DNA from 3 places in the Flavonifractor sp. genome. Region 1 is predicted to be linked to each of the others. Evidence: riboswitches for the same ligand, from Rfam matches in the RefSeq annotation. Region 1 holds a riboswitch; each other region holds the start of a gene.
The links. Region 1 has a riboswitch for cobalamin ahead of QZ378_RS05145 (ABC transporter substrate-binding protein). Riboswitches for the same ligand answer to the same signal wherever they lie in the genome.
Positions count from the first base shown of each region.

Region 1 (4,750 bases):
GCGGTACTGGGTCCAGAAAAAGAGGGTGCCCGCCAGCACCACGGGGAGGATCACCCCGTTGCTCTGCCAGTCGGCCCCGGCCAGGCTTCCCATGGACCACTGCACCACGGCGGAGGCGGCGTGGTCGTCGTTGAGGATGAAGATAAACAGGTTGGAGAAGCCGGAGCACACGGCGCTCAGGGCGGAACCGGCCAGCAGCAGCTTCACTGCGTTGGCCCGGCCGCCCAGGTTGGCCAGCCCCACCACCGCCAGCGACACCAGGAAGGCCCCGGCGCAGCCCAGCACGCCCATGGCGCTCCCGCCCAGGATGGTGCCCAGGCCCAGCAGCATGGCCAGGGTGGCCCCCAGGTAGGCTCCGGAGGACACGCCCAGCACATAGGGGTCGGCCAGGGGATTTTTGACGATGGCCTGCATGACCACGCCGCACACCGACAGGCCCATGCCCACCCCGATGGCCAGGATCAGCCGGGGCAGGCGGATGAGCCACACCACGTCGTGGACGCCGCCGCTGCCCCACACCGCCGGATCGCCCAGGCCGAAGAGCTCATGGAGAATGACCCGGTACACATCCCCAATGGGGATGGTCATGGTGCCGAAGCTCACCGCCGCCAGCACCGACAGGACCAGCAGGGCCAGCAGAACCAGGCACACCGCCAGATAGGCCGGCCCGCGGCCGGACAGGGCGTTCTTTCTCATGGCGGCTTACAGCTCCAGATCTGGGTACATGCCCTGGGCCAGCGTCCGCAGCCCGTCGATGGTGCGGGGGCCGCTGGCGTACATGTCCCCCAGCATGATCAGGTGGATGTTTCCGCTCTGGACTGCGGAGAGACTGGCAAAGGCTGGGTCGTCCTGGATCAGGGAGAGCTGCTGGGTCATGACGCTCTCGGGATCGTCGCCGGAGTAGGCCATGTAGACCACGAAGATCACGTCGGGATCACAGGCCACCAGATCCTCCTTGCCCATGTCGCTGCCCTCGGGCTTAGCCAGCTCGCCCCCCAGGGCGGTGACCATGTCGCCGGCCAGGGTGTCGGCGCCGTAGTTGGTGATGGTGCCGCTGATGGGCTCCACCACCGCCACACGGACGGGGTCGTGGCCCTCGGCGGCGGCCAGGGTGTGGGCCACCTGGGCCTGCATCTCGTCCACCAGGGCCTGGGCCTTCTCCTCCACGTCGAAGATCCTGCCGATGTTGAGAATGTCGGTGTACTCATTCTCCAGGGTGCGGGAGCCGCCCCGGGCGGTGTTGGAGTTGATGTAGGTGCCCACGCCCTTGTCGTTCCACTCGTACACGTCGCCCAGCTTCTCGTCGCTGAAGTAGGAGCCCCAGGAGAAGATCATGTCGGGCTCCAGCAGGGTGACGGTCTCCTTGTCGGGAGCAAAGACGGTCTCGTCATAGTTCATCTGTGCGAAGCCGTCCTTCCACTCGTCCTTGACCTCGTTGTCCAGGCCGTAGGAGGCCAGCACGTGGTCCTCCAGCCCCAGGGCGATCATGGTCTCGATGCAGCCCTGGTAGACACAGAGTACCCGCTCCGGGGCCTTCTCATAGGTGTACTCCACCGGGTTGCCGGCGTAGTCGTAGCTGGTGATGGTCACCAGGTAGTGGCTGTCGGAGCCGGTGGTCTCTTCCGCCTGGGCGGGGGTGGTCTCCGCGGCGGGGATCTGGGTCTCCGACGGGGTCCCGCCGGAGCAGGCGGCCAGGGAGAGAATCAGGGCCAGCGCAAGGGATAACATACTGCGTTTCATGGGAAATCCTCCTTCTGAAAATATGATCTCACCGCCCGGAAAGCAAAACAAAAAGTCCGCTTTCCGGAGAAAGCGGACTTCCAGGGCTGTCTGGATACGACAACGCTGGACAGGTCTCTTTCTGCGGAAGATACCTATCCACCCGTTCCAAGCAGGTTTCCTGGCTCACGGATCTGCGCTTACCGCGCCTTCTCACCCCGCCTTGACGGCGGGGCAATGGCATTGCTGCGGCTCACTCCCCGTTCACAGTGACCGGATCGCTCGGGATTTGCACCCGATTCCCTATTACCCCAGCGGAAGCTGGGCACTTGGTGGGTTCTGATTGATTGTGGCTTCATTCTAATCCATCCGCCTGCACTTGTCAAGAGATGGGGTGGGACGGCATATGGCTCCCCACTGGCTGTGCCTACCGTCTCGGGCATTTGCTCCTCCACCGGGGCGCGGAAAAATCTCATCAGGCAGGATTCCACCTTTGGCCGGTCGAAGATGTCCTGCGGCCAGATAGACAAGGTCAGTTGGGAGTCGGCTGCCGTCGCCATCCTGGGAGCAGGATTCTCCCCTTTATCACCAGCATCTGCTGTCCCATGCTTGGGCGGGAGAAGGTTCTGCCGGCTTTAACCTCGCGCTTCCCCGCTCGATTTCATTCTGAGAGAAGGCGCTCCGCAACGCCGGTTTGACAGACCGCCGGTTCTCTGATAGAATGGTTCACAAGATCTAAATCTGACTTCAGGTCAAGACTTTTTCAGGAGCTTAAAAGATGTATACAATCGGACAGGTCTCTGAGATGTTTCATATCCCCGTCTCCACCCTTCGGTATTACGACAAGGAGGGGCTCTTCCCCGGGCTGGAACGGGCATCCGGCATCCGACGCTTCGGCGACGCGGAGCTGGAGGCCCTGCGGGTCATCGACTGCCTGAAAAAATCCGGGCTGGAGATCAAGGACATCCGGCAGTTCATGCAGTGGTGCTGCGAGGGCAGCGGAACCTATGGAAAGCGCAGGGAGCTGTTTGAGCGCCAGCGCCGGGTGGTGGAGCAGCAGCTGCGCCAAATGGAAAAGACCCTGTCCATGATCCGCTTCAAATGCTGGTATTATGAGCAGGCCCTTCAGGACGGCAGCGAGGAGCGGGTCACCCGGATGATGCCGGATCACCTGCCGGCGGAGATTCAGAAGCTCTATGACGATGCGCGGTCGTGAGCCCGGAAGGGCTGGGCGGCTGGGCGCGCCCGCACACAGCGCCGTCTGTCATTGGATGAATTGCAGAGACTCCAGCAGGGGCACTCCCGCAGCAGCGGGAGTGCCCCTGCTGTCCGATTGGCGGCCGTCTTCCGGTCACCGAGTCTGATAGCTCCCCTTCTCCGTCTCGGATGCCGGGTAGAACTGGATGGCGGTCTGGGCGGTGTGGAAGGCGCCGAAGCCGTTCCAGATCCCGGATCTGTCGTACTCCTGGGCGGTCATGGCGGGGTAGTTCAGCCATTTGACCTGGTGGGTGTAGTTGCTCCAGGAGTCCAGGAGCCACCCCTCCTCCACCGTCTCCACGCCGTAGGTCAGATAGCCCCGGCAGCGCTCCCCCCGCCGCGGCAGGGAGAAGACGGCGGTGGGGTCGGTGCTCTGGCTCTCCCCCCAGAAGAAAGAGTTGGTGGTGTACGGCTCCGTGGAGATGCTGTAGTAGTCCCCTTCATAGGTGGTTCCCTGCCAGTCGAAGAGCAGCCGGCCGGTCACCTCCCCCTCCTGCCGCCAGCCGTCGAAGCCGTCCCGGGTGGTGGGCCACAGGCTGATGCACTCGGTGGTCCGCAGCCCGGGCTCCGCCTGCCAGAGGAAGTGGTGGATGATGCGCCAGCGCCCGCCCGGCAGCTCCACGGCGATGTCGCTCAGGCGCAGCTCCCGCACGTCGTAGACGGTTTGGACGTGGATGGTTCTCCCTGAGACGCTGCGCTCCTCCCGCCCGTCGTTGAAGGGCTCCTCGCGTACCTCGACGGTCACGCTGAGGGCCCCCTCCAGCAGGGCCAGATCCCCGGGCGCCAGATCCTCCGCCACCTGCTCCGGCATCCCCAGCGCCAGCAAGCTGTCCCGGATCTCCTCCAGCTCCCGCTGTTCTCCGGCCTCCACCGGGCTCCACTCCATGGGGTAGCGGCAGAACACCGTCCCCGCCAGCAGGATGCCCGCCGTCAGGAGAACCGCCCAGGCGATCCACACGACCCGCTCGGACAGGCGCGCCCCGGCGGCCCGCACCACGTAGCCCGCCCCGTCCAGCAGGGCGGGCAGCTTCGCCAGGCTGCGCATGATGCAGATGTAGAGCCCCAGAAAAACCGCCACGAAGAACAGCCCCTGGAGCTGGAGATTCCCCCCGCCCAGCAGGCCCAGGGCCACCAGGGCGCACTGGAACGCCAGCAGGGCCGCCGCCGCCCCGGCCCTGTCCTCCTGCCCGGCACACCGGCGCACCGCCCGGATCCCCCGCCACAGGCAGAAGCTCCGCACCAGGCCCAGCAGGGCCAGCGCTACCCCCAGGGGCGGGAGATCCCGGGCCCAGATGGTGGCGTCCATCACCCGTCCCACATAAAAGGAGGCCAGATTCAGCAGGCTCAGCCCCCAGCAGAGGGCAAACCAGCGGTTTTCCCGCCGCAGGGTGCGGAACCCCAGGAACAGCAGCACCACTCCCACGGCGGGGAGCAGGTAGTTCAGGTACCAGAAGTTCAGGGTCAGGGTGGTCAGGCCGGTTCCCCACACGATGCGCACCATGGCCCGCCGCCAGGGGTTCACCTCCGCCACCGTATCGTCGGGCAGGGGCAGCGCGGTCAGCTCCTCCTCCAGCATCCGGTCAAATTCCCGGTCGTCACCCATCCAGCTCACCTCCCAGCTCCTTCCGCAGGCGGCGGCGGAGCCGGTGCAGCCGGCCCTCCACCCCCCGCGGGGTCAGCCCCAGCTCCGCCGCCATCTGGGCGGTGGACTGGAGGTAGTAGTATTTCCGGTACAGCAGCTCCCGCTCCATACCGCCCAGCCCGTCAATGACCT
Region 1 covers NZ_JAHZDL010000024.1:20,656-25,405, reverse strand. The annotation lists gene QZ378_RS05150 (iron ABC transporter permease) at 1-696, opposite strand, end outside; gene QZ378_RS05145 (ABC transporter substrate-binding protein) at 703-1,740, opposite strand; cobalamin riboswitch at 1,873-2,067, opposite strand; gene QZ378_RS05140 (MerR family transcriptional regulator) at 2,498-2,935, shown strand; gene QZ378_RS05135 (hypothetical protein) at 3,071-4,579, opposite strand; gene QZ378_RS05130 (sigma-70 family RNA polymerase sigma factor) at 4,572-4,750, opposite strand, start outside.

Region 2 (4,750 bases), on a different contig from region 1:
GTGATGACCGCCATTGACGAGCAGTCCCCCGACATCGCCATGGGCGTCAACGAGTCCTATGAGCTCCAGCAGGGCGGCACCGACGAGGCCGACCGCATCGGCGCCGGCGACCAGGGCATGATGTTCGGCTACGCCTGCGACGAGACCCCCGAGCTGATGCCCGCCCCCATCTCCATGGCCCACAAGCTGTCCCGCCGCCTGGCCGACGTGCGCAAGTCCGGCCAGCTCAAGTGGCTGCGCCCCGACGGCAAGAGCCAGGTCACCGTGGAGTACGGCGACGACGGCCAGGTTCTCTCCTGCCCCGCCATCGTGGTGTCCACCCAGCACGACCCCGACATCGCCCTGAAGGATCTGCGGGAGGCCGTGGTGGAGGAGATCATCAAGCCCATCATCCCCGCCCAGTACATCACCAAGGACACCAAGTTCTACGTCAACCCCACCGGCCGCTTCGTGGTGGGCGGCCCCGTGGGCGACACCGGTCTGACCGGCCGTAAGATCATCGTGGACACCTACGGCGGCTCCGCGGCCCACGGCGGCGGCTGCTTCTCCGGCAAGGATCCCACCAAGGTGGACCGCTCCGCCGCCTACATGGCCCGCTACGTGGCCAAGAACCTGGTGGCCGCCGGCCTGTGCCGCAAGTGCCAGATCGAGCTGGCCTACGCCATCGGCGTGGCCCACCCCGTCTCCGTGCTGGTGGACACCTACGGCACCGGCGTGCTGGACGAGGAGAAGCTCTCCGCCATCGTCAATGAGAACTTCGACCTGCGCCCCGCCAAGATCATCGAGCACCTGGATCTCCGCCGCCCCATCTACGAGCAGACCGCCGCCTACGGCCACTTCGGCCGCACCGACATCGACCTGCCCTGGGAGCACACCGACATGGTGGAGAAGCTGAAGAGCTATCTGTAAGAGAAAACCGGCAGCCTGGAAAAATCCCTGGCGCGGGCAGTGCCCGCGCCGGGGATTTCTGCGTATTTCCGGTTGACAGAAGGGCAGGATCTGCTAAAATGAACTTTGTTCAGAATGGGGGCGAGGCGCGTGAATACGGCAGTTACCTCCCGGCAGGCCCTGCTGGCCGCCAGCCGGGCCGTGGCCCGGCGGCAGGGGCTGGACGGCCTGAGCATCCGGGCGGTGGCGGAGGAGGCCGAGGTCTCCGTGGGCTCGGTCTACAACTACTTCTCCGGCAAGGCGGAGCTGATGGCCGCCACGGTGGAGGAGATCTGGGGGCAGATTCTGTCCGCGCCGGAGGCGGAACCGCCGGAGGATTTCGTCTCCTGCGTCCACGGGCTGTTCCACCGCATCCGAACCGGGGCGGGGGAGTACCCCGGCTTTTTCCGGGGACACGCCGCCGGCTTCCTGCCGGAGGGGCGGGCCGGCGGCCGCCAGGCCATGGAGGAGACCCTGGGGCAGCTCCGCCGGATGCTGCTGCGGGCGCTGGAGGCGGATCGGGCCGTATCGCCCGCCGCCTTTGACGATTGTTTCACCCGGGAGCAGCTGGCCGCCTTTGTGCTGGACAGCCTGCTGGGACAGCTGAGCCGGGGGGCGGACAGCTGCGGCGGGCTGGAGCAGGTGCTCCGGCGGCTGCTCTACCGCTGAAGAGTCCCCGCGCCCGCCGCGGCGCGGAACATGAGATCTGAGACAAGGGGGAACCCGATTTGGTGAAAAAAGAGACGCTGCTCCTGCTGGCCGGACTGGTGTGGGGGGCGGCGGGGGTCAACATCCTGCGCATCGGGCTGCTGGCCTACCCCGGCCACGCCGCAGTGTGGAGCATCGCCCTCTCCGTGCTGGTCTTCGTCCTTTTTCAGGGGAGGGTGTTCGGCCCGCTGGTGCGGCGGCACACGGTGCGCATCCGCGGCTACGGCGCCGTGCGCCAGTGGTTCTGGCGCTTTTTTGACCGGAAATCCTTCCTGATCATGGCCCTGATGATGACGCTGGGCATCGGCCTGCGGGCCAGCGGCCTGGCGCCGGAGGGCTTTATCGCCGTGTTTTACACCGGCCTGGGCGCCTCCCTGCTGACGGCGGGCATCCGCTTCCTGCTGGCGGCCCCCCGCAGGGAATTTTGAAACCCCGCCTTTACTTTTGCCCCGCATCCTGCTATAATAACAGGGAATTCAATGCACCCGCAGTGCGCGGCGGAGCCGCGCATCGGGAAGCCGGTGAAAATCCGGCGCAGTCTTACCTCTACTGTAAGCGTGGACAAAGGCGCACAGGCCATTGGTTCCCAGGGAACCGAGAAGGCGCGCCGGAGGAGGAAACGCAAGCCAGGAGACCTGCTGTGGTGTGCGAACCGGCGTAGCTCTGAGGTGGAGAGGTGCGGCAGACCCCGACAGCAGGGATGCAAAAGGGATGCAAGGATTCTCCTCGTCAGCCGAGGAGGATCTTTTTTGTTGTCAGGAGGTGTCTGTGTGGCAAAGCTGGAGCTGTATATCCCGGTGGGGCGGCAGAAGCTGCGCTGCGGCTACACCACCGGTACCTGCGCCGCGGCGGCCGCCGCCGGGGCCGCGGCCCGGCTGCTCACCGGCGAAACCCTGCCCGCCGTACGCATTGCCACCCCGGCGGGGGTGGCGGTGGAGGCCGAACTGCTCCGGCACGCCGCCGGGGAGGGCTGGGCCGCCTGCGCGGTGCGCAAGGACGGCGGCGACGACCCGGACGTCACCGACGGGGCGCTGATCTTCGCCCGGGTGGAGCGGACGGACACCCCCGGCATTGTCATCGACGGCGGCGAAGGGGTGGGCCGGGTGACCCTGCCCGGCCTGGATCAGCCGGTGGGGGCGGCGGCCATCAACTCCACCCCCCGGCGGATGATCGGGGAGCAGATGGAGGCTGTTATGGCCAAGGCCGGGTACACCGGCGGCCTGCGGGCGGTGATCTCCGTGCCGGAGGGGGAGGCCCTGGCAAAGCGCACCTTCAACCCCCGGCTGGGCATCGTGGGGGGCATCTCCATCCTGGGCACCAGCGGGATTGTGAAGCCCATGAGCGAGGCGGCCCTGCTCGACTCCCTCTACCTGGAGATGGACCAGCGGCGGGCGGCGGGGACGGAGGATCTGCTCCTCACCCCCGGCAACTACGGGGAGAGCTTTGCCAGAGAGGTGCTGGGCCTGAACCTGGACCGCTGGTGCATGTGCAGCAACTACCTGGGGGCGGCCATCGACCACGCCGCCGGGGCGGGGTTCCGCTCCGTGCTGGTGGTGGGGCACCTGGGCAAGCTGATCAAGGCGGCGGCCGGGTGCATGAACACCCACTCCAAGACCGCCGACGCCCGGCGGGAGACGCTCACCGCCCACGCCGCCCTGGCCGGGGCGGACGGAGCACTGCTGCGTGCCCTCTTTGACAGCCCCACCACCGACGCGGGGGTGGAGCTGCTGAAACAGGCCGGCCTGCTGGGGCCGGTGATGGCCTCCATCGGGGAGGCCCTGGACGGACAGTTGAAGCGCCGGGCGGGGGAGGGGCTGACCATCGAGGCCTTCTTCTTCTCCAACCAGTACGGCATTTTGGGAAAGACCCCGGGGGCGGAGCGGCTGCTGGCCCTCCACCGGGCAGCCCCGGATGGCGAAACGGCGGGCGGATGATATCCGCCCCTACACACAACTTGTCTACGCGCTCAGGAGGTTTATATTATGGTACATTTTATCGGCGCGGGCCCCGGCGGGGCGGATCTGATCACGGTGCGGGGTGCCAGACTGCTGGGGGAGGCCGACGTGATCATCTACGCCGGATCCCTGGTGAACCCCGCCCTGCTGGACTACAAGAAGGAGGGCTGCCAGGTCTATAACAGCGCCTCCATGACCCTGGAGCAGGTCATCGAAGTGATGAAGGCCACCGAGGAGAAGGGCGGCGTCACCGTCCGCCTCCACACCGGCGACCCCTCCCTCTACGGGGCCATCCGGGAGCAGATGGACGAGCTGGACAAGCTGGGCATCGCCTACGACGTGACCCCCGGCGTGTCCTCCTTCTCCGGGGCGGCGGCGGCCCTCAACGCCGAGTATACCCTGCCGGAGGTATCACAGTCCGTGATCATCACCCGCATGGCGGGGCGGACGCCGGTGCCCGAGGGGGAGGGGCTGCGCAAGCTGGCCTCCCACGGCTGCACCATGGTGCTGTTCCTGTCCACCGGCCTGCTGGAGCAGGTGGAGGAGGAGCTGACGGCGGGGGGCTATTCTCCCGACACCCCGGCGGCCATCGTCTACAAGGCCACCTGGCCGGAGGAGAAGGTGTTCCGCTGCACCGTGTCCACCCTGGCAAAGACCGCCAGGGAGAACAGGATCACCAAGACGGCGCTGATTACCATCGGGCATTTCCTGGGGGATGATTACGAGCGCTCCAAGCTCTACGACCCCGCCTTCACCCACGAGTTTCGGGAGGCCAGCCGATGACCGTGGCGGTGATCGCCTTTACCCGCAGAGGCGCGGCCCTGGGGAAAACCCTGGCGGCCGCCCTGGGCGGCACCCTGTCCGCCCCCGCCCGCTTTGCCGCGGACGTGGGGGCGGAGCCGGTTCCCTCCCTGGACGCCTGGACGGCGGCACAGTGGGGGGAGGCCGAGGGGCTGATCTTCGTGGGGGCGGCGGGCATCGCCGTGCGGGCCATCGCCCCCCATGTCAAGGATAAATTCACCGACCCCGCCGTAGTCAGCGTGGACGAGGCGGGGCGGTTTGCCGTCCCCCTGCTGTCCGGCCACGTGGGGGGCGCCAATGGGCTGGCCCTCCGGGTGGCGGCACTCACCGGCGGGCAGGCGGCGGTGTCCACCGCCACC
Region 2 covers NZ_JAHZDL010000087.1:3,853-8,602, forward strand. The annotation lists gene metK (methionine adenosyltransferase) at 1-909, shown strand, start outside; gene QZ378_RS10640 (TetR/AcrR family transcriptional regulator) at 1,039-1,596, shown strand; gene QZ378_RS10645 (hypothetical protein) at 1,659-2,063, shown strand; cobalamin riboswitch at 2,107-2,293, shown strand; gene cbiD (cobalt-precorrin-5B (C(1))-methyltransferase CbiD) at 2,406-3,569, shown strand; gene cobM (precorrin-4 C(11)-methyltransferase) at 3,618-4,373, shown strand; gene QZ378_RS10660 (cobalamin biosynthesis protein) at 4,370-4,750, shown strand, end outside.
Region 2: it holds a riboswitch for cobalamin, as region 1 does, so the genes downstream of both, cbiD (cobalt-precorrin-5B (C(1))-methyltransferase CbiD) here and QZ378_RS05145 (ABC transporter substrate-binding protein) in region 1, are expected to answer to the same signal.

Region 3 (4,750 bases), on a different contig from region 1:
CCGGCAAGCCGGTGCTGGGGGTTGTCCCCATGCTGGATGTGGATGTGGACGACGAGGACTCCCTGTCCTCCCGGCTGGGAAACACCGGCAAGGTGGGCCTGGTGGACATCGCGGTGGTGCGCCTGCCCCGCCTGTCCAACTTCACCGACTTCAACCCCCTGGAGCGGATGGAGGCCGTCACCCTCCGCTATGTCACCTCTCCCCGGGAGCTGGGGCACCCGGATCTGGTGGTGCTCCCCGGCACCAAGAACACCATGGACGACCTGCGCTGGCTGCGGCAGAGCGGCATAGAGGCCGCCATCCTCAAGCACGCCTCCGCCGGCGGCGCGGTGGTGGGCATCTGCGGCGGCTATCAGATGCTGGGACAGACCGTCTCCGACCCCGACGGGGTGGAGGGGGGCGGCACGCTGGCCGGCCTGGGCCTGCTCCCCGCCCACACGGTGTTCCAGGGGGAAAAGACCCGCACCCGGGTGACCGGCGCCTTCCGGGCCCCGGAGGGCATCTTCAGCGCCATGGCGGGCGTCCCCTTCGAGGGCTACGAGATCCACATGGGCCGCACCGAGAGCGCCGCCGCTCCCCTGGTGGACTTCACCACCCAGACCGGGGAGCGCCACACCGACGGCCTGAGTTCCGGCAATGTGTGGGGCTGCTACGTCCACGGCATCTTTGACAAGGCCGGGGTGGCGGAGGCCCTGGTCAACGCCCTGCTGAGGGCCAAGGGGCTGGAGCCCGGCGCGGCGGCGGTGGACTGGCAGGACTACGCCCAGGGGCAGTACGACAAGCTGGCCGGCGGCCTGCGGGAGAGCCTGGACATGGCGCGGATTTACCGCATACTCAACGGGGAGGAATAATCCATGAAGGAAATTCAGTTACAGCGGGTGGCCCCGGCGGACATCGAGGCCCGGAGCATGGAGCTCATCGCCCAGGAGCTGGGCGAGCGTGTGTTCCCGGCAGACCAGCTGCCGGTGGTCAAGCGGGTGATCCACACCACGGCGGACTTTGAGTATGCCGACAATCTGGTGTTCTCCCCCGGCGCGGTGGAAAAGGGGATCGCCGCCATGAAGGCCGGCTGCACCATCGTCACCGACACCCAGATGGCCTTCTCCGGCGTGAATAAGCGGGTGCTGGAGAAGTTCGGCGGAAGGGCCATGTGCTTCATGTCCGACCCGGACGTGGCCGCCGAGGCCAGGGAGCGGGGAGAGACCCGGGCCACCGTGTCCATGGAGCGGGCCGCCGCCCTGGACGGCCCCCTGGTGCTGGCCATCGGCAACGCCCCCACCGCCCTGGTGCGGGCCTGCCAGCTCATGGACGAGGGGAAGATGAAGCCCGCCCTGGTCATCGGCGTGCCGGTGGGGTTTGTCAACGTGGTGGAGAGCAAGGAGCTGCTGCTCACCATGGACGTGCCCCACATTGTGGCCCGGGGCCGCAAGGGCGGCTCCAATGTGGCCGCCGCCATCTGCAACGCCCTGCTCTATCAGGCCAGCAACAACGCGCGGGAGTAGGGGCGGCCACAGGCCGCCCCTGCAAAGGCATCGATCTGCGCCCGATTCTGCACATTTCGTCCCCACAGGAGGAACAACCATGGACAGACAAGCCATCCTGGCGGTGTCCTTCGGCACCAGCCATTTTGACACCCTGGAAAAGACCATCGCCGCCATCGAGGCGGAGCTGGCCGCCGCCTTCCCGGAGCGAACCCTCCGCCGGGCCTTCACCAGCGGGATGATCCTGCGCAAGCTGGAGAAGGAGGGCACCCACATCGACGACGTGCCCCAGGCCCTGGAGCGCCTGGCGGTCGAGGGGTACCACGATGTGGTGGTGCAGCCCACCCACATCCTCAACGGCGACGAGTACGACAAGCTGATGGCCCAGGCCGCCCCCTTTGCCGGGCGGTTTGCCCGGCTGTCCTTCGGAAAGCCCCTGCTGACGGCAGAGGCGGACTACCGGGCGCTGGCCGACGCCCTGCTCTCCGACCTGCCCGCCCCGTCGGAGGACGCCGCCGTGCTCTACATGGGCCACGGCACGGGGCACTACGCCAACGCCGCCTACACCCAGCTGGAGTACCTGCTCCACGACCTGGGCCGGCGGGACATCGTCATCGGCACGGTGGAGGGCTACCCCGGCTTTGACGAGGCCCTGCGGCGGCTGAAGGAGCGGCACGCAGTGCGCCGGGTGGAGCTGCGGCCCCTGATGGTGGTGGCCGGCGACCACGCCAAGAACGATCTGGCCGGGGACGAGCCCGACTCCTGGAAGTCCATGCTGGAGGCGGAGGGCTATCAGGTGTCCTGCGTCCTGCGGGGTTTGGGGGAGAACCCCGGCGTGCGGGCCCTGTTCGCCGCCCACGCCGAAGCGGCGGAAAAACTCCAGGCGGAGGCCTGTTGACATAGTGCTCCGGAAAAGGGAAGTCGGGTGCAAGTCCCGCGCAGTCCCGCTGCCGTGAGAGAGGAGCCGCCGGGCAAATGCCACTGGGGAGACCTGGGAAGGTGCGCGGCGGCAGAGAGGCTCGAGCCGGAAGACCTTGCCGGAGCATACCACACCATCAGCCTACGAGGTATAGGAAAGGATGAAGATCATGACAACACAACGCAACCACCGCCTGCTGCGCACCGCGGCCCTGATGATCGGGCTGCTGGGCCTGCTGCCCATGAGCGCCTCCGCCATGCACATTGCCGAGGGCTATCTGCCCGCTGGTTGGTGCGTGGTTTGGGGGGCCGTGTGCGTGCCCTTTGTGGCGGCGGGCTTCCTGTCCATCAAAAAGAAGGTGGAGATGGCGCCCCGGGCCAAGATCCTCCTGGCCATGTGCGGGCCTTCGCCTTTGTGCTCTCCGCCCTGAAGCTGCCCTCTTTTACCGGTTCCTGCTCCCACCCCACCGGCGTGGGCCTGGGAGCCATCCTGTTCGGGCCCATGACCATGGCGGTGCTGGGGCTGATCGTCCTGCTGTTCCAGGCCCTGCTGCTGGCCCACGGCGGCCTGACCACCCTGGGGGCCAACACCTTCTCCATGGCCATCGCCGGGCCCATCGTGTCCTGGCTGGTGTACAAGCTGCTGCGGAAGGCCAAGGCCCCGGCGCCCGTGGCGGTGTTCGCCGCCGCCGCCCTGGGGGATCTGTTCACCTATGTGGTGACCTCCTTCCAGCTGGGGGTGATCGACGGGGGCATGGCACGGTACCTGATGGTGTTCGCCGTCACCCAGATCCCACTGGCCATCGCCGAGGGACTGCTCACCGTGGTGGTGTTCAACGTGCTGGAGAAGTACAGCAAGACCGAGCTGGAAACGCTGTGCGTGCTGTAAGGAGGGAGAAGCGATGAAGGTCTGGCAGAAAAATCTGATTCTGATCGCCCTGGTGGTGATCATTGCCGCCCTGCCCCTGTGGCTGCTGCCCAACGCCGAGTTCGGCGGCGCCGACGGACAGGCCGAGGAGGTGGTTCAGGAGCTGAATCCCGGCTACCAGCCCTGGTTTGAGCCCATCCTGGAGCCCGCCAGCGGCGAGGTGGAGTCCCTGCTCTTCGCCCTCCAGGCCGCCGTGGGCGCGGGGATCGTGGGCTTTGTCCTGGGCCGCATCACCAAAAAGCCCGGCGGGAAGGACGAGAGCTGATGGGTACCGACCGCTGGGCCTATCAGTCCCGCCTGCGGCGGGTGGATCCGCTGCCCAAGCTGATCCTCTCCCTGACGGCGCTGGTGGTATGCCTGTGCTGCGGCAGCGGGGTGGTGGGCCTGGCCACGGCGGCGGCCATGGGCGTGCTGATCACCGTTTTGGGGGGCCTGCCCCCCAGGGTATACCTCCATTTTCTCAAGATCCCCATGGCTTTCCTGGCGGTGGGCTGCGCCACCATGCTGGTGCGCAGCTACCCCGCGGGAACGCCGGTTCTGGCCGCCCTTCCGGTGGGAGGGCGGCTGTGGGGCTTTGACGGGGCCGCCCTGGCCGCCGCCGCGGCCCTGTTTTTCCGCGCCCTGGGGGCGGTGGGAGCCATGTACTTCCTGGCCCTCAACACCCCGGTCACCGACCTGACCATGTGCCTGGGGCGGCTCCACGTGCCCCGCCTGCTGGTGGAGCTGATGGAGCTCATCTACCGCTTTATCTTCGTGCTCTCCGAGACGGCGGGGAGCATCCGCACCGCCCAGGCCTCCCGCCTGGGCTACCAGGGGCTGCGCCGCTCCCTGTCCTCCCTGGGAACCATGGCCTCCCTGGTGTTCCTGCGGGCCTGGCGGCGGGCCGACCGGATCTACGCCGCCCTGGAGTCCCGGGGCTATGCCGGCAGCCTCACCACCCTGCCGGGGGACTATGCGCCGGGCCGGGGGCTCTACCCCCTGGCTCTGGCGGTGGCGGCTGGGCAGCTGGCAGTCCTGTTTGCGGAGAGGGGGGTGCTGGGATGAATCCAGCCATCGAGACGAGAGAGCTGTGCTACACCTACGAGGACGGCACCGCCGCCCTGGACCATGTGAGTCTGAAGGCGGAGCGGGGGCGGATCACCGGCATTCTGGGGGCCAACGGGGCGGGGAAGTCCACCCTGTTCCTCAACCTGAACGGGGTGCTCACCCCCCAGAGCGGGGAGGTGCTTCTGGACGGCGCGCCGGTGCGCCGGGATCGAAAGGGCCTGGCGGAGCTGCGCCGCCGGGTGGGCATCGTGTTCCAGGATCCCGACGACCAGCTCTTCTCCGCCGACGTGTACCGGGACATCTCCTTCGGGGCGGTGAACCTGGGCCTGCCCGAGGCGGAGGTCCGCCGCCGGGTGGAGGCGGCCATGGAGCGCAC
Region 3 covers NZ_JAHZDL010000068.1:6,794-11,543, reverse strand. The annotation lists gene QZ378_RS09480 (cobyric acid synthase) at 1-851, shown strand, start outside; gene QZ378_RS09475 (precorrin-8X methylmutase) at 855-1,502, shown strand; gene QZ378_RS09470 (sirohydrochlorin cobaltochelatase) at 1,582-2,379, shown strand; cobalamin riboswitch at 2,357-2,537, shown strand; partial or broken gene QZ378_RS09465 (energy-coupling factor ABC transporter permease) at 2,570-3,288, shown strand; gene QZ378_RS09460 (energy-coupling factor ABC transporter substrate-binding protein) at 3,302-3,592, shown strand; gene cbiQ (cobalt ECF transporter T component CbiQ) at 3,592-4,371, shown strand; gene QZ378_RS09450 (ATP-binding cassette domain-containing protein) at 4,368-4,750, shown strand, end outside.
Region 3: it holds a riboswitch for cobalamin, as region 1 does, so the genes downstream of both, QZ378_RS09465 (energy-coupling factor ABC transporter permease) here and QZ378_RS05145 (ABC transporter substrate-binding protein) in region 1, are expected to answer to the same signal.